One region of the Micromonospora sp. NPDC051196 genome, then DNA from elsewhere that is predicted to be linked to it. Evidence: predicted binding sites of a transcription regulator. Region 1 holds the regulator's gene; the other holds the start of a gene.

Region 1 (7,313 bases):
CCCCGGTTGGTCCACTCCAGGTCGCCGAAGCGCACCCGCTTGACCCCGTGATCGTTGGCGTGGGCGACCAGCCAGTGCGCGTACCGCCAGCCTTCGAGCTGGTTGGCCGCGGTGACCGTGAGCCCGGTCAGGTGTGCCGTGGTCGCCGCGGCGGTCAGCCCCCAGTCGAGGTTGAGGCCCTCGGTCAACGCGGCGGCGGCGGCCTCGCCGCGCATCGCCGGATCCCCGCCGAAAGTGCAGACCACCGCACCGGTGGCATGGCCGAGCAGCGCGCGGGCGAGCACCTCCGACTCGTCGGCCCACTTCTCGTACGCCTCCGGGAAAGCCGACCGCTGCACCTTCTGCGCCGCGTCGGTGACCCGCATGTCCTCCCAGCCGCGCACCTTCTTCAACGCGGCGTAGAACCTGTCGGCCGCGTACCGGGGGTCACGAATTTCCTTCGGGGTGCCCCAGCCCTGGCTCGGTCGCTGCTGGAACAGGCCGACCGAGTCGCGGTCGCCACCGGTCAGGTTGCGCAGCCCGGATTCCTGGTAGGCGGTGGCCAGCGCCACCACCACGGCCCGGTCCGGAAGCTTGTGCTGGATGCCGATGGCCGCGATGGTCGCGGCGTTGGCCATCTGGTGCGCGTCCAGGGTCACCTTCCCGTCGGCCTGCACTGTGCAGGCCCGGCTGGCCAGTGGCAGCCGCAGTCGCTCTCCCACCTGCCGCATGCCGAGCACGATGCCGATCAGCGCGACCAGCACGAGGACCAGGAAACACGCCACGACCACCCGAGTCCGCACCCACACCTCCCGTACGACGTCCGCCGAAAGCGTACGTCCCTCATCGTCCGACCTGGGTCGTCCGACCAGTTCCACCGCAAGCGCGTGATCCGCGCCGGGACGGAAGTTCCCCGGTACCGGCCGATCCTCACCTGTCGAGTTCGGCGACCCAGCGCGGCGGACGCTTCTCGCGGAACGCGGTGACCCCTTCGACGCCGTCGGCGGACAGGAAGTACCGGGTGGAGAGCGTGCTCAGCTCCGCCAGTTCGTCGCGCAGGTCGGCGGCGGGCGGCCGGCGCAGCAGTTCCTTCGCGCCGGCCAGCGCCGTGGGGGCGCCACGCACCAGCGAGTCGAGGTACCGCCGCACCGTGGCGTCCAGGTCGTCGGCCGGTACCGCAGCGGTGACCAGGCCGATCTCGGCCGCCCGTCGACCGTCGAAGGTGTCGCCGGTCAGGTACAGCTCGGCCGCCGCGCGGGGGTGCAGCCGAGGCAGCACGGTCGCCGAGATCACCGCCGGGATCACCCCGATGCGTACCTCGGTGAAGGCGAACGTGGCCTCGGCCGCGCAGATCGCCAGGTCGGCCGCCGCGATCAGACCGAGCCCGCCGGCCCGGGCCGGGCCGGCGACCCTGGCCAGCACCGGCTTCGAGCACTGCCGGACCGCCGCGAGAACGTCACCCAGCATCCCGGCGGGCACCGTCCCGCTGGCGTACGCCGCCGCCGTCTCCTTCAGATCCGCCCCGGAACAGAAGACCGGGCCGGTGTGGTCCAGCACGATCACCCGGACCGTGTCGTCGGCGACCGCGGCGTCCAGCCCGGCCAGCAGTTCGGTCATCAACGGGGTGGAGAGCGCGTTGCGGTTGGATGGGCTGTCCAGGGTGAGGGTCGTCACCCCGCGGGCCGTGGTGACCCGTACCAGCGCGTCGGGAGAGGTCATGTGAGGGCACACTAGTGGCCATGCCCGGCGTCCTTCCAGCAGGCGAACCCGTTCCGACCGACGGGGCGCTGCCCGCTTCCGCCCGCGCGTCCGTCGGCGACCGTGGCTTCGGGGTGTACGTGCACGTCCCCTTCTGCGCCAGCCGCTGCGGCTACTGCGACTTCAACACCTACACCGCCGAGGAGTTGGGCGGCGGCGCGAGCCGGGAGAGCTATGCCGACACCGTGCTGGCCGAGTTGGCGCTCGCCGCACGGGTGCTGGGTGACCGCCCGCCCCGCCGGGTGGAGACCGTCTTCGTCGGCGGTGGTACGCCCACCCTGCTGCCCGCCGACGACCTGGCCCGCATCCTCGACGCGATCGACCGCACCTGGGGGCTGGCGGAAGACGCCGAGGTGACCACCGAGGCCAACCCGGAATCGGTCACCCCTGCCTCCCTCAAGGAACTGCGGGCCGCCGGCTATACCCGGATCTCGCTGGGCATGCAGTCGGTCGCCCCTGGGGTGCTCGCCGTGCTCGACCGCCGGCACAGCGCCGGCCGGGCCACGGCCGCCGCGATCGAGGCCCGCGACGCCGGTTTCGACCACGTCAACCTGGATCTGATCTACGGGACGCCGGGGGAGCGGCCGGAGGACTTCGCCGCCTCGCTGGAGCAGGTCGTGGCGGCGGGCGTCGACCACGTCAGCGCGTACGCCCTGATCGTCGAGGACGGCACCCGGCTGGCCGCGCGGATGCGTCGTGGTGAGCTGCCGTACCCGGACGACGACGTCGCCGCGGACCGATACCTGGCCGCCGAGTCCGCCCTCGACGCGGCCGGTTTCTCCTGGTACGAGGTGTCCAACTGGGCCCGTACGCCGTCCGCCCGCTGCCGGCACAACCTGCTCTACTGGACCGGCGGTGACTGGTGGGGCCTCGGTCCGGGGGCGCACAGCCACGTCGGTGGGGTGCGCTGGTGGAACGTCAAACACCCCACGGCGTACGCCCAACGCCTGGCCGCCGGCCGGTCACCCGGCCTGGCGCGGGAGGTGCTGACCGCCGACGAGGCCCGGATGGAGGAGGTCATGCTGCGGCTGCGGCTGGCCGGCGGCCTGCCGCTGGACGTCCTCGACGACGCCGGGCGCACGGCTGCGGCGCGGGCGGTGGCCGACGGTCTGCTGGCCGCGCCCGCCCACGCGGCCGGCCGCGGGGTGTTGACCCTGCGCGGCCGGCTGCTCGCCGACGCTGTGGTGCGTGACCTGCTGCCCTGAGCGCGGTGACCGGGCGTCAGCGCTTCACGAAGGTGTAGGTCATCGGGTAGCGGTAGAGCGTGCCCTCGTTGGCCTTGACCCCGCCGATGATGCCGAAGATCACCGGAATGATCCAGACGATCATCGGGACGAAGAACAGCACGAAGCAGGTGATCGTGGCGAGCACCCAGGCCAGCACGCCCGCGACCGCCCAGGTGATCTGGAAGTTGAGGGCGGCGACCGCGTGTGCCCGGACGGCGGGGGACTGCTGCCCGCGGCTCATCATCGCGATCAGCGGCGCGACCCAGCCGAGCAGGCCACCACCGACGATCACGCCGAGCGGGCCGCCGAAGTGGGCGATGAGGGCCCAGGTCTTGTCCTCGCTGCTGCCGTAGCCGCCGCCGGGCGCGCCGTAGCCCCCGGTCGGGTAACCGACACCGGGCGAAGGGTAACCGCCGGGCGGCGGATAGCCACCGGGTGGCGGGTAGCCGCCAGGCGGCGGATAGCCACCGGGTGGCGGGTAGCCGGCCGACGGGGGCTGGTCGCCGGTGGGCGGGGGATAGCCGCCCTGGCCAGACGATCCGGACATCGGAGCCGTGGGATCGTCGCCGAAATTCGGGGGACGAGGTGGTTCAGTCATGGGGCTCACGGTAGGTGCCAGCGGCAATGGCGCACCATAGCGACACCGGCGAGTGTCAACCCTACGATCGGCCCTCGGACACGTCTGTTTTCTTGATCATCGCGCTGCCGGGGGCCTCGACGTAGACTGGCACTCGCTACAGTCGAGTGCCAGGGCGCCCGCTGGCGGCGGTGGACGCTTGACACTGGCCTGCGACAGGAGGTGGGAGATGGGTCTCGACGACCGCAAGCTCGCCGTGCTGCGGGCGATTGTCGAGGACTACGTCGCCACCCAGGAGCCGGTCGGCAGCAAGGCGCTGGTCGAGCGGCACCAGCTCGGCGTGTCGCCGGCCACCGTCCGCAACGACATGGCCGTGCTGGAGGAGGAGGGCTACATCCGCCAGCCGCACACCAGCGCCGGCCGGGTGCCCACCGACCGTGGCTACCGGCTCTTCGTCGACCGGTTGAGCCGGGTCAAGCCGCTCAGCCCAGCTGAACGCCGAGCCATCGAGCGGTTCCTGGCCGGGGCGGTCGACCTCGACGACGTGGTGCACCGCACGGTCCGGCTGCTGGCGCAGCTGACCCGACAGGTCGCCGTGGTGCAGTACCCGAGCCTGGCCCGGTCTCGTGTCCGGCACCTGGAACTGGTGCCGATCTCGACCACCCGGCTGATGCTGGTCGTGATCGCCGACACTGGGCGGGTCGAGCAGCGACTGGTCGAGTTGCCGGCCCCGATCCTCGCCGACGACGTCATAGACCTGCGTCGGACGATCAACGAGAAGCTGGTCGGCATCCAGCTGTCGGAAACCCCGCCGCTGGTGCAGGCCCTCATCGAGGAGTCCGTGCCGCACCTGCGTCCGGCCATGACCACCCTGTCGACCGTGCTGCTGGAGACGCTGGTCGAGCGGCACGAGGAACGGATCGCGCTGGCCGGCACCGCCAACCTCGCCCGCGGCGGGCTGCTGGACTTCCAGGGATCCCTGCGACCGGTCCTCGAGGCGCTCGAGGAGGAGGTCGTCCTGCTCAAACTCATCGGCGAGGTTGAGCCGAGCACGCTGCGGGTGCGCATCGGCGACGAGAACGAGATCGACAACCTGCGGGCGGCATCCGTGGTCAGCACCGGCTACGGCCCGGGCGCGACCATCGTCGGGGGGATGGGCGTGCTGGGGCCGACCCGGATGGACTACCCCGGGACCATCGCCACGGTGAGGGCCGTGGCACGCTACGTGGGCGAGCTGCTGGCCCAGAACTGATCAGTCAGGGCCGACGGTGGGCTGCCGCCGCCGACCGGCGTAACGCGAGACGAACACGAGGACACGGAACGCAGTGGCCAGGGACTACTACGGCATTCTCGGCGTCAGCCGAGGCGCCTCCGACGACGAGATCAAGCGCGCGTACCGCAAGCTGGCGCGACAGTTCCACCCGGATGTCAATCCGGACCCGGAGGCACAGGAGAAGTTCAAGGACATCAACGCCGCGTACGAGGTCCTCTCGGACGATCGGAAGCGGCAGATCGTCGACCTCGGTGGCGACCCGTTGGCCCCGGGCGGCGGCGGTGCCGGCGGCCCGGGTGGGCCCGGCGGTGCCGGTCCGTTCGTCGGCTTCCAGGACATCATGGACGCGTTCTTCGGCGGGGCCACCGGCGCCGGCCGGGGACCGCGACCGCGTACCCGACCCGGTGCCGACGCGATCCTGCGGCTGGAACTGGACCTTCAGGAGACCGCCTTCGGGGTGGAGGCGCCGATCACGGTGGACACCGCCGTGCTCTGCACCACCTGCTCCGGTGCGGGCACCGCCGCCGGCACCCACCTGGCCACCTGCGAGGCGTGCGGTGGCCGGGGCGAGGTGCAGTCGGTGCAGCGCACCTTCCTCGGCCAGGTGGTCTCCGCCCGGCCGTGCACGGTCTGCCAGGGCTACGGCACCACCATCCCGCACCCCTGCCCGACCTGCGCCGGTGACGGGCGGGTCCGGACCCGCCGGTCGCTGACCGTCAAGATCCCGGCCGGGGTGGAGGACGGCATGCGGATCCGGCTCGCCCAGCAGGGCGAGGTGGGCCCGGGTGGTGGCACCGCCGGTGACCTCTACGTCGAGATCCACGAGCGGCCGCACGACGTCTTCTCCCGCAAGGGCGACGACCTGCACTGTCGGGTCACCGTGCCGATGACCGCCGCGGCACTCGGCACCCGGCTGACCATCAAGACGCTCGACAGTGAGGAGCCGGTCGACGTCAAGCCGGGCACCCAGCCGGGCAGCACGTTGCGGCTGCGCGCCCGGGGCGTACCCCACCTGCGTGGCACCGGTCGTGGTGACCTCTACGTCCACCTAGACGTGCGTACCCCGACGAAGCTCGACGCCGACCAGGAGCGGATGCTGCGCGACTTCGCCAAGACCCGCGGCGAGGAGGTCGCCGAACTCACCAAGCAGGGCGGCTTCTTCTCCCGGATGCGTGACGCCTTCAACGGCCACGCCTGAGTCGGTCCTGGTCGAGGCTGCCGGACATGTCCGCTCCGCTGTTCCTGGTCGAGTCGCTGCCCACCGCCGACTCGATGGTGCTCGACGGCCCCGAGGGGCACCACGCCGCCACCGTGCAACGGCTACGGGTCGGCGAGGAACTGCTGCTCGGCGACGGCCGGGGCGGCACGGCCGCCGCCGTGGTCACCGCCGTCGGCCGCGGCACCCTCGACATCGAGATCACCCGGCGGGGGTACGTCGACGCGGCGAACCCCCGACTGGTGGTGGTGCAGGGCATCGCCAAGGGCGACCGGGGTGAACTGGCCGTACAGGCGATGACCGAGGCGGGAGTGGACGAGATCGTCCCCTGGGCGGCCGGCCGGTCGGTGGTGCAGTGGCGCGGTGACCGGGGCGTACGGGCCCGGGGCAAGTGGGTGGCCACGGCTCGGGAGGCGGCCAAGCAGGCCCGCCGGGCGTGGCTGCCGGTGGTGGCGGGCGCGCCGGACGAGCCCACCGGGTCGGTTGCCCGGCGGATCGCCGGTGCCGCCGCCGGATTCGTCCTGCACGAGGAGGCGACCGACCGGCTGACCACCGTCGAGCTGCCCGACCGGGGTGAGATCGTGCTGGTGGTCGGCCCCGAGGGGGGCATCACCCCGACCGAGTTGGCAGCCTTCCAGGAGGCCGGCGCGCACCCGGTCCGCCTAGGCCCCTCGGTGCTGCGTACCTCCACCGCCGGGGTGGCCGCCCTGGCCGTCCTCGCCACCCGCCTCCTGCGCTGGTAGACCCCGGTTTCGGCCTGCTGCGTCAGGTGCGCAGGTAGGAGGCGCCGTTGAGGTCGATGATGGTGCCGGAGGCCCACTCCGCCTCGGGGCTGGCCAGCCAGTGCACGGCCGCAGCGATCTCCTCGGGACGGGCCACCCGGTCGAAGGGGCTCTGGGCCCGGATCGCCGCACCCCGCGGAGCCTTGAGGTGCTCGTTGGTCATGTCCGTCTCGACGAACCCGGGCGCGACCGTGGCCACCGCGATGCCGTACGGCGCCAGGGCCACCGCCAGCGACTGGGCCATCGCGTTGAGACCGGCCTTGCTGGCACCGTACGCCGGATTGGTCGGCTCGCCGCGGAACGCGCCGCGCGAGGAGACGTTGACGATGCGACCACCTCGCGTGCGCATGTGCTGGGCGGCGCACCAGGCGGCGTTGGCCGCCCCGAACAGGTTGGTGTCGCACACCTGTCGCCAACGTTGCCGCCACTGCTCATAGCTGCTGCCGAAGACGGGATGCGGCGGATCGGCCGGTCCGAACACGCCGGCGTTGTTGACCAGCAC
Region 2 (7,313 bases), on a different contig from region 1:
CGCCCGCCACGCCCGGCGGTGGCCGGGCTGACCACGCTGGTCCTGCTGGTCGCGGTCGCCGCGGTGGGTGTTGGGGCCGGCCAACCCGGCCTGCACGGCGAGCGGCTCTTCGTGCTGCTGCGGGAACAGGCCGATCTCGCCGACCTGCCAGCCGGCACCGGTAAGGCAGGCCGGGACGCCCGCGCCGGGGAGGTCTACCGGCGGCTGGTCGCCACCGCCGAGCGCACGCAGGTCGACCTACGCAGCGAGCTGCGCCGGCTGCGGCTGGACCACCGGCCCTACTACCTGGTCAACGCGATCGAGGTGGACGGTGGTCCGGCGGTACGGGCCTGGCTGACCAGCCGGCCCGAAGTGGCTCGGGTGCTGGTCAGCCAGCGGCTACGCCCACTGCCGTCCCCCGCCGAGCCGTCGGCCGGTGACGCGCCCGCACCGCAGGGACCGCCCTGGAACATCACCATGATCGGTGCCGACCGGGTCTGGTCCGAGTTGCGGGTCACCGGAGCCGGGGTGACCGTGGGTAGCTCCGACTCCGGGGTCGACGGGCGGCATCCGACCCTGGCCGAGAACTACCGGGGTGGCGACGACTCCTGGTTCGACCCGTGGAACGGCACTCGTACGCCGACCGACCGCAGCGGGCACGGCACCCACACGACGGGCAGTGCGGTCGGCCGTGGCGGCATCGGCGTCGCGCCCGGGGCGGACTGGGTGGGTTGCGTCAACCTCGACCGCAACCTCGGCAATCCGGCGGCCTACCTCGACTGCCTCCAGTTCATGCTGGCGCCCTTCCCGCCCGGCGGCGACCCGTTCACCGACGGACGGCCGACCCGGGCGCCGGAGATCCTGACCAACTCGTGGGGCTGCCCGCCGATCGAGGGCTGCGACCCGATGGCGCTACGGCCGGCCACGGACGCGTTGGAGGCGGCGGGAATCCTGGTCGTCGCGGCGGCCGGCAACAGTGGACCGCTCTGCCGCTCGGTACAGGACCCACCCGCGCCGTACCCGGATGTGCTCACCGTCGGTGCGGTGGACCAGCAGCGTCGGGTCGCCGCCTTCTCCTCCCGTGGCCCGGCGCCCGGCGGGGTGGCCAAACCGGACCTGATGGCCCCCGGGGCGGACGTGCTCTCTGCGATGCCCGGTGGCGGGTACGCCACGCTCGACGGCACGTCCATGGCCACTCCCCAGGTGGCGGGCGTGGTCGCGCTGATGTGGTCGGCCAACCCGGATCTCGTCGGCGACCTGGATCGGACCCGGCAACTGCTGCGCGCCACGGCCACTGCCGTGCCGGCCGGCACCGGTTCGGCGGAGCGGGCCGACGCCTGCGGCGGTACGCAGAACGTGATCGGCGCGGGCCTGGTCAACGCGTACGCAGCCGTACGCGCCGCCCGCAGCTGACCTCACGGAATGTGAGCAAGCCTCGTCAAGGGGTCACAAAAATGCTCTTGAACTGCTATCTTGCAGGCTCATGCACGGTCATTCATCCGGGACGGCTCCCCTGGTGCCATCGTTTGCCCGGTGGCGCGGCATGGCGCTGCTGGTCCTGCTGGGCGTGCCGGCGCTCATCGTGGCCCTGTGCTGCGGGGTGATCCAGGTGGTCACCAAGTCCGCCGTCGAAGATCCGTTGAGCATCCGAGGGGGCATCAGCACCCCGCCATGAGCGAGGCTGACACCCGGTCGACCGTGATCTATGGTCGGCAGCCATGGATGCCGAGACGACCGTCGCAGAGTTGACCATCGAACGGGCTTCCGAGGTGACAGGGCTGTGTCAACAGGCGCTCGACCTGCCGGAGGACGCGGCCGAGGCCAGGTCACTCGTGGCGACGCTCTGGGAACGGGCGAGCGACGACCGGACGGTACGGGTGTTCGGCGCGTACCGGGACGACGAGTTGGTCGGCGTACTGATCAGTTCGGTGGCCGGCGCGGACGGCCGCACGGGGCACGTGGACCTGGTGGCCGTGCACCCGCGACGACGGCGTCAGGGCATCGGCCGGATTCTGGTCGGGCACGCCGAGCGAGCGCTGGCCGACCTCGGCGCGGTCGAGGTGCTCCTCGCCGGCAATCCGCCGCACTACGCCTGGCCCGGGGTGGATGTCCGGTACACCCCGGCGATCTGCCTGGCCCTCGCCCTCGGCTACACGCAGGACCGTACGGCCTGGAACATGACCGCCGACCTGTCGTACGACGGGTCACCGGCGCTGCGGTCCACGCAGGCCGCCGAGGCCCGCCTGGCCGGGCAGGGGGTGTCCGTACGCCGTGCCGAGCCCGCCGACCTGCCGGCGCTCGCCGCCTTCGCCCGCGCCACCTTCGGCGGCTCCTGGGACGCCGAGTTGGCCGGCTCGCTCGGACGCCCGGACGCCGGCTGCCATCTGGCCGAACGCGACGGCGAGTTGCTCGGCTTCGCCGCGTACGGGTCGTCGCGGCCGAGTTGGTTCGGACCGATGGGCACCGCACCCGCCGCCGAGGGGTCCGGCATCGGCGGCGTCCTGCTGCGGCGCTGCCTGGCCGACCAGCGGGCGGCCGGCATCGGGACCGCGCAGATCGGTTGGGTCGGTCCGGTGCCTTTCTATTCGCGTAGTGCGGGCGCCCGGATCGAGCGGGTCTTCTTCCTATACCGCAAGAGCCTCGACCAGACAATGACGGACGAATAGCACATAGCCTCCGATAGCGCCGTTCGCCCGCCGGGGTCATCGACGCCCCTTACCGTTTCGGATAGAGGAGGCAGCCATGACCACGGACGACGATCAGGCCCAGGAGGCGTCGCCTGTCAGCTGGGCCCCGGCCCACAAACTGCCGGGCAAACTGCCGATCGACCGGCTGGACTACGGCGACGCCGAACAGCTGGCGGAGATGACCGGGACGGTCGAACCGCCCGAGGAGCCACTCATCCTGGTGGACGAGCCGGTGCCGCACCGCCCGCCGTACGACCGGGCGCAGAAGCGGCGCAACCAGCGCCCGTTGCCCAGATAGCGAAAGGGCGGGCCGCTGACGCGGCCCGCCCTTTCGGCGTTGGAGCTGGACTCAGAAGTCCATGTCCCCGCCACCCGGGCCAGCCGGGGCGGCCGGGGTCTTCTCCGGCTTGTCCGCCACCACGGCCTCGGTGGTGAGGAACAGCGCGGCGATCGACGAGGCGTTCTGCAGCGCCGACCGGGTCACCTTGGCCGGGTCGATGATGCCGGCGGCCAGCAGGTCGACGTACTCGCCGGTCGCGGCGTTGAGGCCGTGACCCGCGTCCAGGTTGCGAACCCGCTCGACCACGACGCCGCCCTCAAGGCCGGCGTTGACGGCGATCTGCCGCAGCGGGGCGTCCAGCGCGATCTTGACGATCTGCGCGCCGGTCGCCTCGTCGCCGGCCAGGTCCAGCTTGTCGAAGGCGGTCTTGCCAGCCTGCACCAGCGCGACGCCACCACCCGGGACGATGCCCTCCTCGACGGCGGCCTTCGCGTTGCGGACGGCGTCCTCGATGCGGTGCTTGCGCTCCTTCAGCTCGACCTCGGTGGCCGCGCCGACCTTGATCACCGCAACACCGCCGGCCAGCTTGGCCAGACGCTCCTGCAGCTTCTCCCGGTCGTAGTCGGAGTCGCTCTTGTCGATCTCGGCCCGGATCTGGTTGACCCGGCCCTGGATCTGCTCGGCGTCGCCGGCGCCGTCCACGATGGTGGTCTCGTCCTTGGTCACCACGACCTTGCGGGCGCGGCCCAGCATCTCGAGGCCGGTGGCGTCCAGCTTGAGGCCGACCTCCTCGCTGATGACCTGGCCACCGGTGAGGATGGCGATGTCGGTCAGCATGGCCTTGCGGCGGTCACCGAAGCCCGGCGCCTTGACGGCGACCGACTTGAAGGTGCCACGGACCTTGTTGACCACCAGGGTGGCCAGGGCCTCGCCCTCCAGGTCCTCGGCGATGATCAGCAGCGGCTTGCCCGACTGCATGACCTTCTCCAGGATCGGGAGCAGGTCCTTGACCGACGAGATCTTGCTGTTGGCGATCAGGATGTACGGGTCGTCGAAGACGGCCTCCATACGCTCCGGGTCGGTCATGAAGTAGGCCGAGATGTAGCCCTTGTCGAAGCGCATACCCTCGGTGAGCTCCAGCTCCAGGCCGAAGGTGTTGCTCTCCTCGACGGTGATGACGCCTTCCTTGCCGACCTTGTCCATCGCCTCGGCGATGATCTCGCCGACGCTGGTGTCACCAGCGGAGATGGAGGCGGTGGAGGCGATCTGCTCCTTGGTCTCGACGTCCTTGGCGAGCTTGAGCAGCTCCTCCGAGACGTTCGCGACCGCGGCCTCGATGCCCCGCTTCAGGGCCATCGGGTTGGCGCCGGCGGCCACGTTGCGCAGACCCTCGCGAACGAGAGCCTGGGCCAGGACGGTCGCCGTCGTCGTGCCGTCACCGGCCACGTCGTCGGTCTTCTTGGCGACCTCCTTGACCAGCTCAGCGCCGATCTTCTCGTACGGGTCCTCGAGCTCGATCTCCTTGGCGATGCTCACACCATCGTTGGTGATGGTGGGGGCACCCCACTTCTTCTCGAGCACGACGTTGCGGCCCTTGGGGCCGAGGGTCACCTTCACGGCGTCGGCGAGCTGGTTCATGCCCCGCTCGAGGCCGCGGCGCGCCTCTTCGTCGAACGCGATCATCTTGGCCATACGGCGTTGTCCTCCTGGACACTCACGGGCCACCCGAGTGTGTGCCCCGGATGAACCGTCTGGTGTACGCACCTTGGGACGTCGCCACCTGGCGACGACGACGTCTCCTCGGCCGGGCCGGATAGCCCGCGACGACCGGCCACGTGCCTCACCCGTGGTTATGCCACGAGTGCGACCGCAGCCCCACCGTCCCGACCAGCTGGCACTCACGCCATGCGAGTGCCAATGACTTGTTTAGCACTCTCCCCTGCCGAGTGCAAGCACGATCGCCCGGCTCAGCCGAGTTCGGCAGCCAGTTGCCCGCTGTTCACCGGGCCCTCGTGAGCCCGCTGCTCGGCGTACGTGACCACCAGTCCGACCAGCTGAGCGAGGTATGCCGGCACCCCCAGCAGGGCCACCACGAAGATCGCCAGGATCGCGCCGACCGCCGTGCCCGCAGCTTCGAACGGCGTGACACCGAACGGTACGAGCACCACCGCCTCCACCAGGCTGGCGACGAGCCCGATGCCGATCACCGCTGCGATCGTCAGCGCCACCCGCCCGAGCAGCAGACCCAGCCGGTCACGCAGCATCCGATGCGATCGTCCGATCGGGTCGCGGCGCTCGAAGAGGTAGACCGGACCGGCCATGGCCAGCGCGAAAGCCGCATAGACGCCGGGCAGGAAACAGAGACAGAAGCCAACGGTCACGATCAGGGTGAAGATCAACATCCAGCCCCAGAGGCCGAGCGCCCGGCGCAGGCCGTAGCCGAGGGCGGCCCCGAGGGTGACCTGCTCACCGGCCGCCTGCCGGGTGATCACCCAGGTACCGGCGGCCCAGCCGATGCACTGCACCAGACCGAAGATCAGGCTTCCGCCGATCAGCACCCCCATCCACTTCGCCATGTCGACACCGAAGTTGGCGGGCAGGGCTGCGGAGTCGGCGGCGAGCTCGGCCTCCCAGCTGGCCGAAGGGTCGAAGACCAGCCCGAGCACCGACAGCGCCCCCGCCGGCAACACCTGGGTCAGCACGAGAATCGGCAGCAGCAGGTGCCAGCCCCGGCGTACCGCACCCAGACAGCGGGTGAACCAACCGCCCAGGCCCGCACCGGGCGGGGTGACCAGAGCATCGGCCGGATAGAACCCGTACGCCGCCGGGTCGTACCAGCCGTAGTAGGGCTGGCCCGGATAGGCCGGCTGGTGTGGCTGACCGGCCGGTGGGACCGGCTGGCCGGGATAGCCGGCCCAAGGCGGCGGATTACCCGGTGGCGGAACCATCGGCGGACCAGACCCACCCGGCGGAACCGCAGACGGACCGAACCCACCCGGCGGGACCACCGGCGGGCCGTACCCACCCGGGGGGACCACCGGCGCACTGGACCCACCCGGCGGGACTGAAGGCGGACCGAATCCACCGGGTGGCGGAGTCGACAGCGGACCGGCTCCGGCCGGATCTGGCGCCGACGGGGCAGGTGCGGTCGGGTCCGAGGGCTGCCAACTGGAAGCACCGGCGGACGGGGCCGATTCGTCGGGCGACGAATGCGGTGGACCTGCCGGGGGTGACTGGTCGGACATGAACCCTCCTCAGCGACAGCTGGATCCGGCCCATGATCTTCCCTTGTGAGGTATCCGCACCGCAGCCCCCCTCCGGCCGCGATCACGCCACCCGTACCGGCGGTCTACCCGGCGTGGGTGGGATGCACTCAGGCGATGACGCGCACCCGCTCGGCCTGGGGGCCCTTCTGGCCCTGGGCGATCTCGAACTCGACCCGCTGGCCGTCGTCCAGCGCCTTGTAGCCGTCCATCTCGATCGCGGAGAAGTGGACGAATACGTCCTGCCCGCCGTCGACGGCGATGAAGCCGTAGCCCTTTTCAGCGTTGAACCACTTCACGGTGCCCTGTGCCACGGTGTTGTCCTCACTCTGCGCGGCGTTCCACTACCCCGGACCATCGGCACGCCGAACAGCCCGGAACTCACCGTCTTCGGCAGTCATCGACGACCACGGAATAGGGTGACCGAAATCGCACGGTACACGAAGCGTGACGACGGCGCACGACCACAAATCGGGCATATTCCGAGTAGCCACATCGTCGGCTGTCATTGTGATAGGTATGCGGACATGATCAGCTTCCCGGGCGATACGGCCCCTCTGCGGGCCGAGGTGCGGCGGGTCCGGCCCACCGACGCCGGCCGGATGCGTGCGCTGCGTCTGGAGATGCTCGCCGACGCGCCGCTGGCCTTCCTGGAGACCCTCGCCGAAGCCGCCGCCCGCCCGCACACCGAGTACGCGGCCCGGATTCGCCAGACCTCGACGGGCGCCACCAACGCCCAGTTCGTCGCCGATCCGGGTGGTCGCCTGATCGGACATGCGGGCGGCATCGCCCACCCCGCAGAGCCCGGAGTCACCCTGCTCTACGCGATCTACGTCACCCCGACCTGGCGCGGCACCGGCCTGCTCGCGGACCTGGTCGCGGCGGTGGCCGCCTGGTCCCGAGCCGAACGGCGCGACGAACTGATGCTCGAAGTGGTGGTCGGCAACGACCGCGCCTACCGGGCCTACCAGCGGCTGGGCTTCGTCGACACCGGCCTACGCGTCCCGCACCCCACCGTCCCCACCCTCCGCGAACTCCAAATGCGCCGCCCCGCCTGACCCCGACGTCCGGCGAAGCCACCCACCCCGAGCCCCCCGCAGCCCT

What was found. Region 1 encodes HrcA, which represses chaperone genes, less so after heat shock. Its sites were predicted from a motif close to GGTTNGCACNCTCNNNNNGAGNGTGCNAACC; they were not measured.
Region 2: the regulator HrcA is predicted to act here: its motif matches at 4,836-4,866, upstream of groL (chaperonin GroEL).

What each region holds. Positions count from the first base shown of each region.
Region 1 covers NZ_JBFBAY010000013.1:43,506-50,818, forward strand. The annotation lists gene AB0M35_RS22745 (hypothetical protein) at 1-788, opposite strand, end outside; gene AB0M35_RS22750 (enoyl-CoA hydratase-related protein) at 910-1,698, opposite strand; gene hemW (radical SAM family heme chaperone HemW) at 1,719-2,942, shown strand; gene AB0M35_RS22760 (DUF4870 domain-containing protein) at 2,959-3,561, opposite strand; gene hrcA (heat-inducible transcriptional repressor HrcA) at 3,770-4,792, shown strand; gene dnaJ (molecular chaperone DnaJ) at 4,866-6,011, shown strand; gene AB0M35_RS22775 (16S rRNA (uracil(1498)-N(3))-methyltransferase) at 6,038-6,772, shown strand; gene AB0M35_RS22780 (SDR family oxidoreductase) at 6,795-7,313, opposite strand, start outside.
Region 2 covers NZ_JBFBAY010000003.1:448,702-456,014, forward strand. The annotation lists gene AB0M35_RS10440 (S8 family serine peptidase) at 1-1,392, shown strand, start outside; gene AB0M35_RS10445 (hypothetical protein) at 1,523-1,654, shown strand; gene AB0M35_RS10450 (GNAT family N-acetyltransferase) at 1,698-2,645, shown strand; gene AB0M35_RS10455 (hypothetical protein) at 2,722-2,964, shown strand; gene groL (chaperonin GroEL) at 3,016-4,638, opposite strand; gene AB0M35_RS10465 (hypothetical protein) at 4,914-5,894, opposite strand; gene AB0M35_RS10470 (cold-shock protein) at 6,320-6,523, opposite strand; gene AB0M35_RS10475 (GNAT family N-acetyltransferase) at 6,737-7,267, shown strand.